4 regions of the Streptomyces sp. P9-2B-2 genome follow, and region 1 is predicted to be linked to each of the others. Evidence: riboswitches for the same ligand, from Rfam matches in the RefSeq annotation. Region 1 holds a riboswitch; each other region holds the start of a gene.

Region 1 (2,193 bases):
CGTCACCGACGACGCACAGCTCGGCGGCGGTTTCCGCGGGGCCGACCAGTTCGCGCACGAGGGTGTACTGGGCGTGGTTGGTGTCCTGGTACTCGTCGACGAGGACATGGCGGAAGCGGCGGCGGTAGTGCTCGGCGACGTCCGGGAAGGCCTGGAGCAGATTGACCGTGGTCATGATGATGTCGTCGAAGTCCAGGGCGTTGGCCTCGCGCAGCCGTGCCTGGTATATCGCGTACGCCTCGGCGAGCGTCTTCTCAAAACCATCGGCAGCGGTGCCGGCGAAGGTCTCCTCGTCGATGAGCTCGTTCTTGAGGTTGGAGATCTTCGCGCTGAAGGACTTGGGCGGGTAGCGCTTGGGGTCCAGATCCAGATCGCGGCAGACCAGGGCCATCAGGCGCTTGGAGTCGGCGGCGTCGTAGATCGAGAAGGACGAGGTGAAGCCCAGCTTCTTGGACTCGCGGCGCAGGATGCGGACGCAGGCGCTGTGGAAGGTGGAGACCCACATGGCGTTCGCGCGCGGGCCGACCAGCTCCTCGACGCGCTCCTTCATCTCACCGGCGGCCTTGTTGGTGAACGTGATCGCGAGGATCTGGCCGGGGTGTACATGGCGCTCGGCGAGCAGATGCGCGATGCGGTGGGTCAGCACCCGGGTCTTGCCGGAGCCGGCACCGGCGACGATCAGCAGCGGACCGCCCGTGTGCACCACGGCGGCCTTCTGCTCGTCGTTGAGCCCCTCCAGCAGCGCCGCCGGGTCGATGGCGGGGCGGGCGGCGCCGTCGCGGTAGTACGGCTCCCTGGGCGCGGGCGCGTCGAACCTCCCGCCGAAGAGGTCGGCGGGGATCTCCTCCGGGGCCGGGCCGTGCTCGTCCTCCGGGGCCGGGCCGTGCTCGTCCTCGGGGGGCGGGGGGTGCTCCTCCTCGCCCTTGTGGCCGAGGTCCGCCAGGAAGCTGTCGTCAAAGAGGCTGCTCATCGCCCACCGAGTCTAGGCCGCCGCACTGACAGTCCGCCGCGGAGTGGCGGATTGCGCGCCACCACCGGGCGGCCCCCCGCGCAGCGCCAGGTCAGGAGGCCGGCGGCCGGGCGCCGGGCGGGCGGCGCTTCGTCTACCCGAATCCGACATCTGCCACAACAACCCCCGCATCGCGTTCAGGTCACGAAAAGGTTTCGGGCATATCGAACATCAGCCTTCACAGAAGCCACACGAGTTGGCTAACGTCCTCGCTCAGGCAGCCCGCCTCCCCGCGAACGACAGGTTCGCACGGGCCGCCGACGCCGAGTCCGGCCCTGCCCTCAGGCACCCGGAGCCGGGGACCCACCAGCACCACCGGGGTGAATCGATCCGTACGGCCGTCGCCAGTGGACGTCCGGACCGTAGGGCAAGCCTTCCGTCAGCGACACCGCCCGAACCCGACAGCTAACCCGGTAGGCGGTCCACGGAAGGAGTTGCCGGCCTTGGCGTCGCATCGCAAGCCGCGCACCAGCGTTCTCGCCTCACCCACAGGCCGCCGTACGGCGGCCGGCCTCACCACCGCCGCCCTCGCCTCGGTCACCCTGCTCTCGCAGTCCGCCGAAGCGGCCCCCAGGGCGCCCAAGCCCACCGTCGAAGAGGTCAAACAGAAGGTCGACGACCTCTACCACCAGGCCGAAGTGGCCACCCAGAAATACAACGCCGCCAAGGAGCGCGCCGACGGCCAGCGCCACACCGTGGACAGTCTGCTCGACGCCTCCGCCAAGCGCGCCGAGAAGATGAACGAGTCCCGGCGCCTGTTGGGCACCTTTGCCTCGGCGCAGTACCGGACCGGCGGCATGAACCCGACGGCGCAGCTGATGCTCGCCAAGGACCCGCAGCAGTTCGTCGACCGCAACCACCTCATGGAGCGGCTGACCGGCCGGCAGAAGCAGGCCGTCACCGACTACCAGGAGCAGCAGGCGGCGGCCACCAAGCAGCGCGCCCAGGCGACCCGCAGCCTGGAGCGGTTGCAGGAGTCGCAGGCCTCCCTCAAGGAGTCCAAGCGCTCCGTCCAGGACAAGCTGGCCGAGGCCCGGCAGCTGCTGTCCCGGCTGACCGCGCAGGAGAAGGCGCGGCTGGCGGAGCTGGAGCGCCAGAAGGAGGCGGCGGCCAAGCGCCGGGCCGCGGAGGAGGCGCGCAAGCAGCAGGAGCGGGAGCGCCAGCGGCAGCAGGACGGCGGCGGC
Region 2 (2,193 bases), 2.7 Mb from region 1:
GGTGAGCCCGGATGCTGCTGCCGGAACTTCCGCCACTGCCCGCCCTGACACGGGCCGAGGGCGACCTGATCGACCGCTATCTGGAGGTGCTCGACCTGCTGGGCAAGATCAACCCGGCCCGGGGCGGCGACACCTACTCCGGACTGCGGGCCGCCCAGGCACTGGTCGGCAAGGCCGCCGGGCTGCGGGACGCGCTGACGCTGATGCACGACCGGGGCGAGAGCGAGCTGCACCGCGAGACCCTGGCCCGCGCGCTCCGGGTATTGGAGGGCGAGCGCCGGGCCGGGCTCGTGACGATGCCGCCGGCCACGGAGAGTTGACGCGACACGCACACGGAGCTGCGCATACGGCGTAGCGTCCGGGCCCGATGTGAGGAGGCGTCGAATTGCGCGGGGAGACGCAATTCCCTGGACCATTGATGTTTCGCCGCTGGTCCAGAGGGTGTGACGCTCCGCGTCTCGGCACTTGCGAGAACAAAAGTAACCATTCAGGCGAAGTGTGACGCATGTCACATACGGCATTTTCAGCTCGGAATTCCGGTGGCGGGTGCGTGACGATCCCTTCGACGGCAAGCCCCCGCCACAGCGACGGGGCGGTCCGGACGGGCGCCTAATCCCGCCGCCGTACCGGATGTCCGGTCGACGTTGTGGATCGGCGGGAGCGGAGGACCCGAGCAGGACGGGGTCCCGGCCTCAGGGCCGAGGGCTCCTTGGGGTGAAGCCGTACGCACGGCCGGGCATCTTCGCCTGCCCGAACCCGACAGGTCTTCCTTCGCAGGCGGCTGACGAAGGGTTTGCGCATGACTGTGCGCATGCATACGCCGAATCTGCTGGCGCGCGCCGGCACCGTCACCGCTCTGACGCTGGTCACCCTGGGCGGGACAACCGTCGCCCCGGGAGAGACCGGGAACGCCGAAGCCGCGACGGTGTCCGCCTACGCGCTGCGCATCGCGGCCTCCAAGAGCGGCGCGCCCTACCAATACGGCGCCCAAGGGCCGTACCGCTTCGACTGTTCGGGCCTGACGCTGTACTCGTTCAAGCGCGCCGGGCGGGCCCTGCCCCGTACCGCCGCCGCCCAGTACGTCCGCACCCGGCATATCCCGGCCTCCGTGCGCAGACGCGGTGACCTGGTCTTCTTCCGTTCCGCACGCGGCATTTACCACGTCGGCATCTACGCGGGCCGGGGCCGGATGTGGCATGCGCCCAAGGCCGGGAGCGTGGTGCGGCTGGAGCGGATCTGGAGCGGCGCGGTGTCCTATGGACGTGTGGGCTGACCGGCATTTCGTCTCACGTGTGATCAATTGTCAGTGGGATTGGCCCACTTGGCCGGTTGACCTCACCGCTGAGCACACTGCTGACGTCCGCGGCGCGCGGAAGCTTCCCGCCCGCGGACGGCTCGGTGACGGTGGCCGAACCGCTGCCCGTCCTTCAGGCCAGTACGACCTCGACGAGCAGGATGCCGCCCAGCGTGGTGAGCAGCGCTCCGGTGACGGCTTCCAGGGCGCGGGTGACCCGGGGGCGGCGCAGCCAGTCGCCCAGGTGGTCGACGAGCAGTGCGACGGCGGGGAACCACACCAGGGCCATGGCGACGACCATCGTCGCGAGCAGGAGCGTACGGGGCAGGGCGGGTTCGCCGGCCGGGACGAACTGCGGGAGCAGGCTGAGGAAGAGGACCGGGGCCTTGGGGTTGAGGGCGTTGGTCAGGAAGCCCTGGCGCAGGCTCCGCCCCGTGGTGCCCGGGCGGGCCACCGGGCTGTCGGCCGGGGCGGTCGCGGCGTCGTCGGGCGTTCCCCTGCGGCGGACGGCCGCGACCAGCGCACCGACTCCGAGGTACAACAGATAGATACCGCCGAGGAGTTGGACGGCGCCGAAGAGTGCGGGCACGGCGACCAGCACGGCCGCGAGTCCGGCGACCGCCAGTGCGGTGTGCACCAGCAGCCCGCCCGCCACTCCGACGGCGGCCGCCACCCCCGCCCGGCGCGAGTCGAGCGCGTGGCGCACCACGACCGCGAAGTCCGCGCCCGGCATGGCGACCATGCCGGCGGCTACTCCGGTGAAGGCGATCAGCTGTCCGTCCATGGGAGCAGTTTCGCTGGTCAGAGCCTTTAATGGGGAGTGGCAATGTTCTTGGGGAGCCTAAAGAGGTTCTTATGTACGACCCCACGCGACTGGCCGCTCTGGTGGCGGTGGCGGA
Region 3 (2,193 bases), 1.2 Mb from region 1:
TGGGCTCGGCGACGCAGGCGCCCGCGTGGTGGCGGGTGGTGACAAAGCCCTCGGACTGAAGGGTGCGCAGTGCTTCGCGCACCGGCACTCTGGAGACGCCGTAACGGGCCGCCAGGATCTCCTCGATCAGCCGGCTCCCCGGCGCCAGCGCACCGGAGACAATGTCGTCGCGAATCGCCGTGCACACCGCATGCGCGGAAATATGGCCTCGCATCTTCCGCGCCTCCGCCGTAATCCCCTGGAAACGCCGCCGGTCGGCGACTTTTCGGTGACTCTATTCGACCGGCACGGCTTTTCCGACGGGGTCCGGGTATTCATGGATAACTTTTGGCCGGAAGTCGCGGGCCCGCGGCGTAACCCGTGCGCGCACCGCACTCCGGATACGCCGAAGCCCCGGCCGTGGGACCGGGGCTCCGGAAGGACGCTCGGCGTGAGGCAGGCCCCGTAGGGGACGCGGCACCGGCGCGGCGCGGGATCAGACGTTGACGCCGTGCCCGCGCAGGTAGGAGACCGGGTCGATGTCCGAGCCGTAGTCGGCGCCGGTGCGGGCCTCGAAGTGCAGGTGCGGGCCGGTGACGTTACCGGTGGCGCCGGAGAGGCCGATCTGCTGGCCCGGGGTGACCTGCTGGCCGACCGAGACACCGAGCGACGACAGGTGGCCGTACTGGGTGTACGTGCCGTCGTTCATCTTGATCACGATGTTGTTGCCGTACGAGCCGCCCCAGCCGGCCTCGACGACGGTGCCCGAGCCGACCGCGTGGACGCTGGTGCCGGAGGCCGCGTGGAAGTCGATACCGGTGTGGCTGCCGGAGGACCACAGGCCGCTGGAGGCCTTGTAGGAGGTGGAGACGTAGGAGTCGGAAATCGGGGCGACGAAGGCGTTGAGGCGCTTGCGCTCCGCGTCGCGGGCGGCTCGCACCTTGGCCTCGTGGGCGGCCTTGGCCTTCTTCTTCGCCGCCTCGGCACGCCGCTTGGCCTCGTCGGCCTGCTTCTTGGCGACGGCCTCGGCCTTCGCCCGCGCCGCGGCGATCTCGGCGTCGGCCTGCTGCGCGTCGGCCTGGGCCTCGACACGGCTGGCGAGCTCGTCCCCCATCACGACGGCCTGCTGGAGCCCGGTGTCGTGCGCGCGTGCCTCGTCCGTCGCGGCCAGCGCCGGCGAGGCCACGGAAGCGACCACACCACCGGCCGCGAGGGTGGCTATGCCGGCGATGTTGCGGCCCGTCTTGACGGGACGGCTCGTGCGACGGTGCTTCCCGGTGGCACGGATGAACGCCATGTGCTGGCTTGTCCTTTCCCTCCTTCTCGCCTACCGGGTTAGCTGACGGGTTCGGAGCAGGAAGGTCTCCTACGGACTCCTCGGAGAGGAGCCCGATTCACCCCAAGGGACATATGGGTCCCCGGCTCCCCTGGCTCGCGCCGTACGGGGACTCGGCGATGACTGCCCGGTGCCACTGTTGTGGCGGACTTGTGACGAACAGCCGGACCGACGCTAAACGGGGCAACTTTCAATCGGCAAACAGATCAGCTTTTTTGTGCGGGATGCCACAAGAACCGGGGCACCAGCCGCGATAAACCGGACATACAGCGGCTCCCGTGGCCGATAAGCACCACGGGAGCCGCATGTCGACATATGACCTTCCGTCACACCGGCGGGACTAGCCGCTGACGACGGTCACCTCACCGATGCCCAGCGCCTTGACCGGCTCGGCGATCTGTGCCGCGTCGCCCACCAGGACGGTCACCAGCCGGTCCACGGGGAAGGCGTTGACCGCCGCCGCGGTCGCCTCGACCGTGCCGGTCTCCACGAGGCGGGCGTACAACTGCGCCTGGAAGTGATCCGGCAGCTGCTGCTCCACCTGGTCGGCGAGGGTGCCCGCGACGGCCGCCGCGGTCTCGTACTTCAGCGGCGCGACCCCGACGAGGTTCTGCACGGCGACATCCCGCTCCTCGTCCGTCAGCCCCTCTGCCGCGAGGGTGCGCAGCACCTTCCACAGGTCCTCGAGCGCCGGAACGGTGGAGCCGGTGTCCACCGAGCCGCTGATGGCCAGTAGCGCGGCGCCCGTCGACCCCTCGGGGGAGGTGGGGGCGGTGGAGCGCAGCACCTGGCCGAAGGCGCGCACCCCGTAGGTGTAGCCCTTCTCCTCCCGCAGCACACGGTCCAGACGGGAGGTGAGGGTGCCGCCCAGGCAGTAC
Region 4 (2,193 bases), 1.3 Mb from region 1:
AGCACGGCGCTGTGGAAGATGACCAGCGTCGCCTCGGGCGGTGCCTCGGCGGCGAGCGCGGGCAGCTCGTCGATCAGGTCGCCGCGCACCATCCGCGGCCGCGGCGCCGTCCGTACCGCGTCGACGGCCGCGGACAGCCGGGCCGCGCGTTCCTCGTCGCCCGGCCATACGAGCGCCTGGAGCCAGCGCAGATCGTCCCGTTCGTCCACCGGGTCGAGCGGGTCCAGGTCGATGCCGGCCCGCCAGACGATCTGCGGCAGCCGTTCGGGCAGCTCGTCGGCCGCCCCTCCCGTACGGCAGGTCAACACCAGCGGGCTCTCCGGGGCCCCCAGCTCGGCCCGGAGGACGCCGCCCGCCCGGTGGCCCGCGCCGTCCTCGCCGTCGGCCTCGTACCGGTAGCGGTAGCGGCCGGGGTGCAGACACAGCCCCGCGGACGTGCCGGCCTCCAGCAGCGCCAGCGGCTGCGGCAGACGGGCGAGCAGCGGCAGCAGGGGGGCGCAGTGGGCCGGTTCATTGGTCTGGGCGGCGCGCTGCATGATCACCGCGCGCACCTCGTCCCAGTGCCGGATCGTCCACTCGCGCCAGCGCCCGTACGCGGCCGCACCGCGCGGGCCCATTTCGGCGTGCGGGCCGTCGAGGTAGCGGACGGCGGCGAGCAGGAGGTCCGGCTGCTGTTTGCTGCCGGCGGGCAGCGAGCCGGACAGCAGATCGCAGAACTCCGGGTCCTGGCTGATCCGCGCGCTCAGCTCCTCGTGTGCGTCCGACCGGCCGCGCGCCTCCCACCAGGAGAACTCCCGGTACCGCTCCGCCACTCCCCACGCGTTACCGGCAGCCCGTCCGGCGTTCCCGGTGTTCCCGACGTTGACGACCATGATCCGACGTTACTGCTCTCACCCTCCGTAACTGAGGGGCACCCCTGTGCATAACAACTGGCACACAATCCGCGGGAGATCGTTTAGAGGTGGCGGGCCGACTCGCCCGGATTGCTGCCCTGCTGGCCGAAAAGGCCGCGCGGCGGCTTGCGCGGAGCGCATACGGATTCGTGGGAACGCTTGGAATTCGGTCGCCGTCTCTATTACTGTCCGATAACGCAGCGCGGTCGTCCCAGCCGTCGCCCGAGGCGGCACCGCGCGCCGACGCCGAATCCCGCACGCGCTTTTCACGCACCCCCAAGCACTTCGAACTGCACCTAGGGAACCGGGGAACCACTTCCTTGGGGTGAATCGGACGCCCTCCGCCAGTGGGCGTCCGTAGGAGACCTTCCTGCTCCGAACCCGTCAGCTAACCCGGTAGGCGAGAAGGAAGGAAAGGAGTGCGCCCCCGTGGCGTCCAACAGGCCTACCCCCGTGGACCCGTCCGCCTACGAGCTCGATGACCGAGGTGCCTTCCCCGGCCCCGGTGTCGATGACGGCGACGGACCGTGGGAGGAATGGAATCCCACCGAGGAATCCACCCGTTCCGTTCGAGGCAAGCACCGCGTCGCCAAGCAGCGCGGCGGCGGATTCGCCCGCAGCGGCACCGTCCTGGGTGTCGGCGTCATCGCGGCGGTCGGCGCGAGCGGCATGGCCTCGGCCGAGGGCCGTCCGCCGGTGCCGATCTCGATGCCCGACGTCGGCGGCATGGCCGACGACCTCTCCGAGAAACTGCCGGATGCCAAGGAGCTTCCCGGCATCGGCGACCTGATATCCGACGACGGCTCCGCGGCCGCCGACGCCGCCTCGGCTCCCGCCGACGGCACGGCCACCGCCGCTTCCATGGGGACGGGCGCGGACACGGGGAACGCCGCGGGCGCCGGTGAGGCGCTGCGCAGCCGCATCCTCCAGCAGGCCGACGCGCAGCAGGGCACCGCCGAGCAGGAGGCCCGCGAGGCCGCCGAGAAGGCCGCTGTCCAGCAGGCCGCAGCGGAAGCCGCCGCCCACCAGAAGTCGGCCGAGAAGGCCGCAGCAGCCAAGAAGGCGGCCGAGATGGAGGCCAAGCGCAAGGCGGAGGAAGCGGCCCGACGGAAGGCCGAGGCCGAACGCCTCGCCAAACTGGCGAAGAGCTTCATCACCCCCGTGTCCTCCTACACGCTCACCGCCGGCTTCGGCCAGGCCGGCGACCGCTGGGCCGCCGACCACACCGGACAGGACTTCGCCGCGCCGACCGGCACCCCCATCAAGGCGGTGCACTCCGGCACCATCACCCAGGCCGGCT

What was found. A riboswitch is a leader RNA that binds a small molecule or an ion and turns the genes downstream of it on or off. The one in region 1 is predicted to bind cyclic di-AMP.
Region 2: linked by a shared signal. The riboswitch ahead of QT196_RS36505 (C40 family peptidase) and the one ahead of QT196_RS24620 (C40 family peptidase) in region 1 are both predicted to bind cyclic di-AMP.
Region 3: linked by a shared signal. The riboswitch ahead of QT196_RS29715 (M23 family metallopeptidase) and the one ahead of QT196_RS24620 (C40 family peptidase) in region 1 are both predicted to bind cyclic di-AMP.
Region 4: linked by a shared signal. The riboswitch ahead of QT196_RS18530 (M23 family metallopeptidase) and the one ahead of QT196_RS24620 (C40 family peptidase) in region 1 are both predicted to bind cyclic di-AMP.

Annotation. Positions count from the first base shown of each region.
Region 1 is NZ_CP129126.1:5,587,726-5,589,918, reverse strand. Features, by position in the region: gene pcrA (DNA helicase PcrA) at 1-970, opposite strand, end outside; cyclic di-AMP (ydaO/yuaA leader) riboswitch at 1,261-1,445, shown strand; gene QT196_RS24620 (C40 family peptidase) at 1,453-2,193, shown strand, end outside.
Region 2 is NZ_CP129126.1:8,304,817-8,307,009, reverse strand. Features, by position in the region: gene QT196_RS36515 (ATP-dependent Clp protease proteolytic subunit) at 1-5, shown strand, start outside; gene QT196_RS36510 (hypothetical protein) at 12-320, shown strand; cyclic di-AMP (ydaO/yuaA leader) riboswitch at 597-795, shown strand; gene QT196_RS36505 (C40 family peptidase) at 800-1,273, shown strand; gene QT196_RS36500 (LysE family transporter) at 1,428-2,078, opposite strand; gene QT196_RS36495 (LysR family transcriptional regulator) at 2,150-2,193, shown strand, end outside.
Region 3 is NZ_CP129126.1:6,740,549-6,742,741, reverse strand. Features, by position in the region: gene QT196_RS29720 (GntR family transcriptional regulator) at 1-214, opposite strand, end outside; gene QT196_RS29715 (M23 family metallopeptidase) at 476-1,276, opposite strand; cyclic di-AMP (ydaO/yuaA leader) riboswitch at 1,289-1,444, opposite strand; gene QT196_RS29710 (pitrilysin family protein) at 1,656-2,193, opposite strand, start outside.
Region 4 is NZ_CP129126.1:4,253,090-4,255,282, reverse strand. Features, by position in the region: gene QT196_RS18535 (DUF2332 domain-containing protein) at 1-872, opposite strand, end outside; cyclic di-AMP (ydaO/yuaA leader) riboswitch at 1,157-1,311, shown strand; gene QT196_RS18530 (M23 family metallopeptidase) at 1,323-2,193, shown strand, end outside.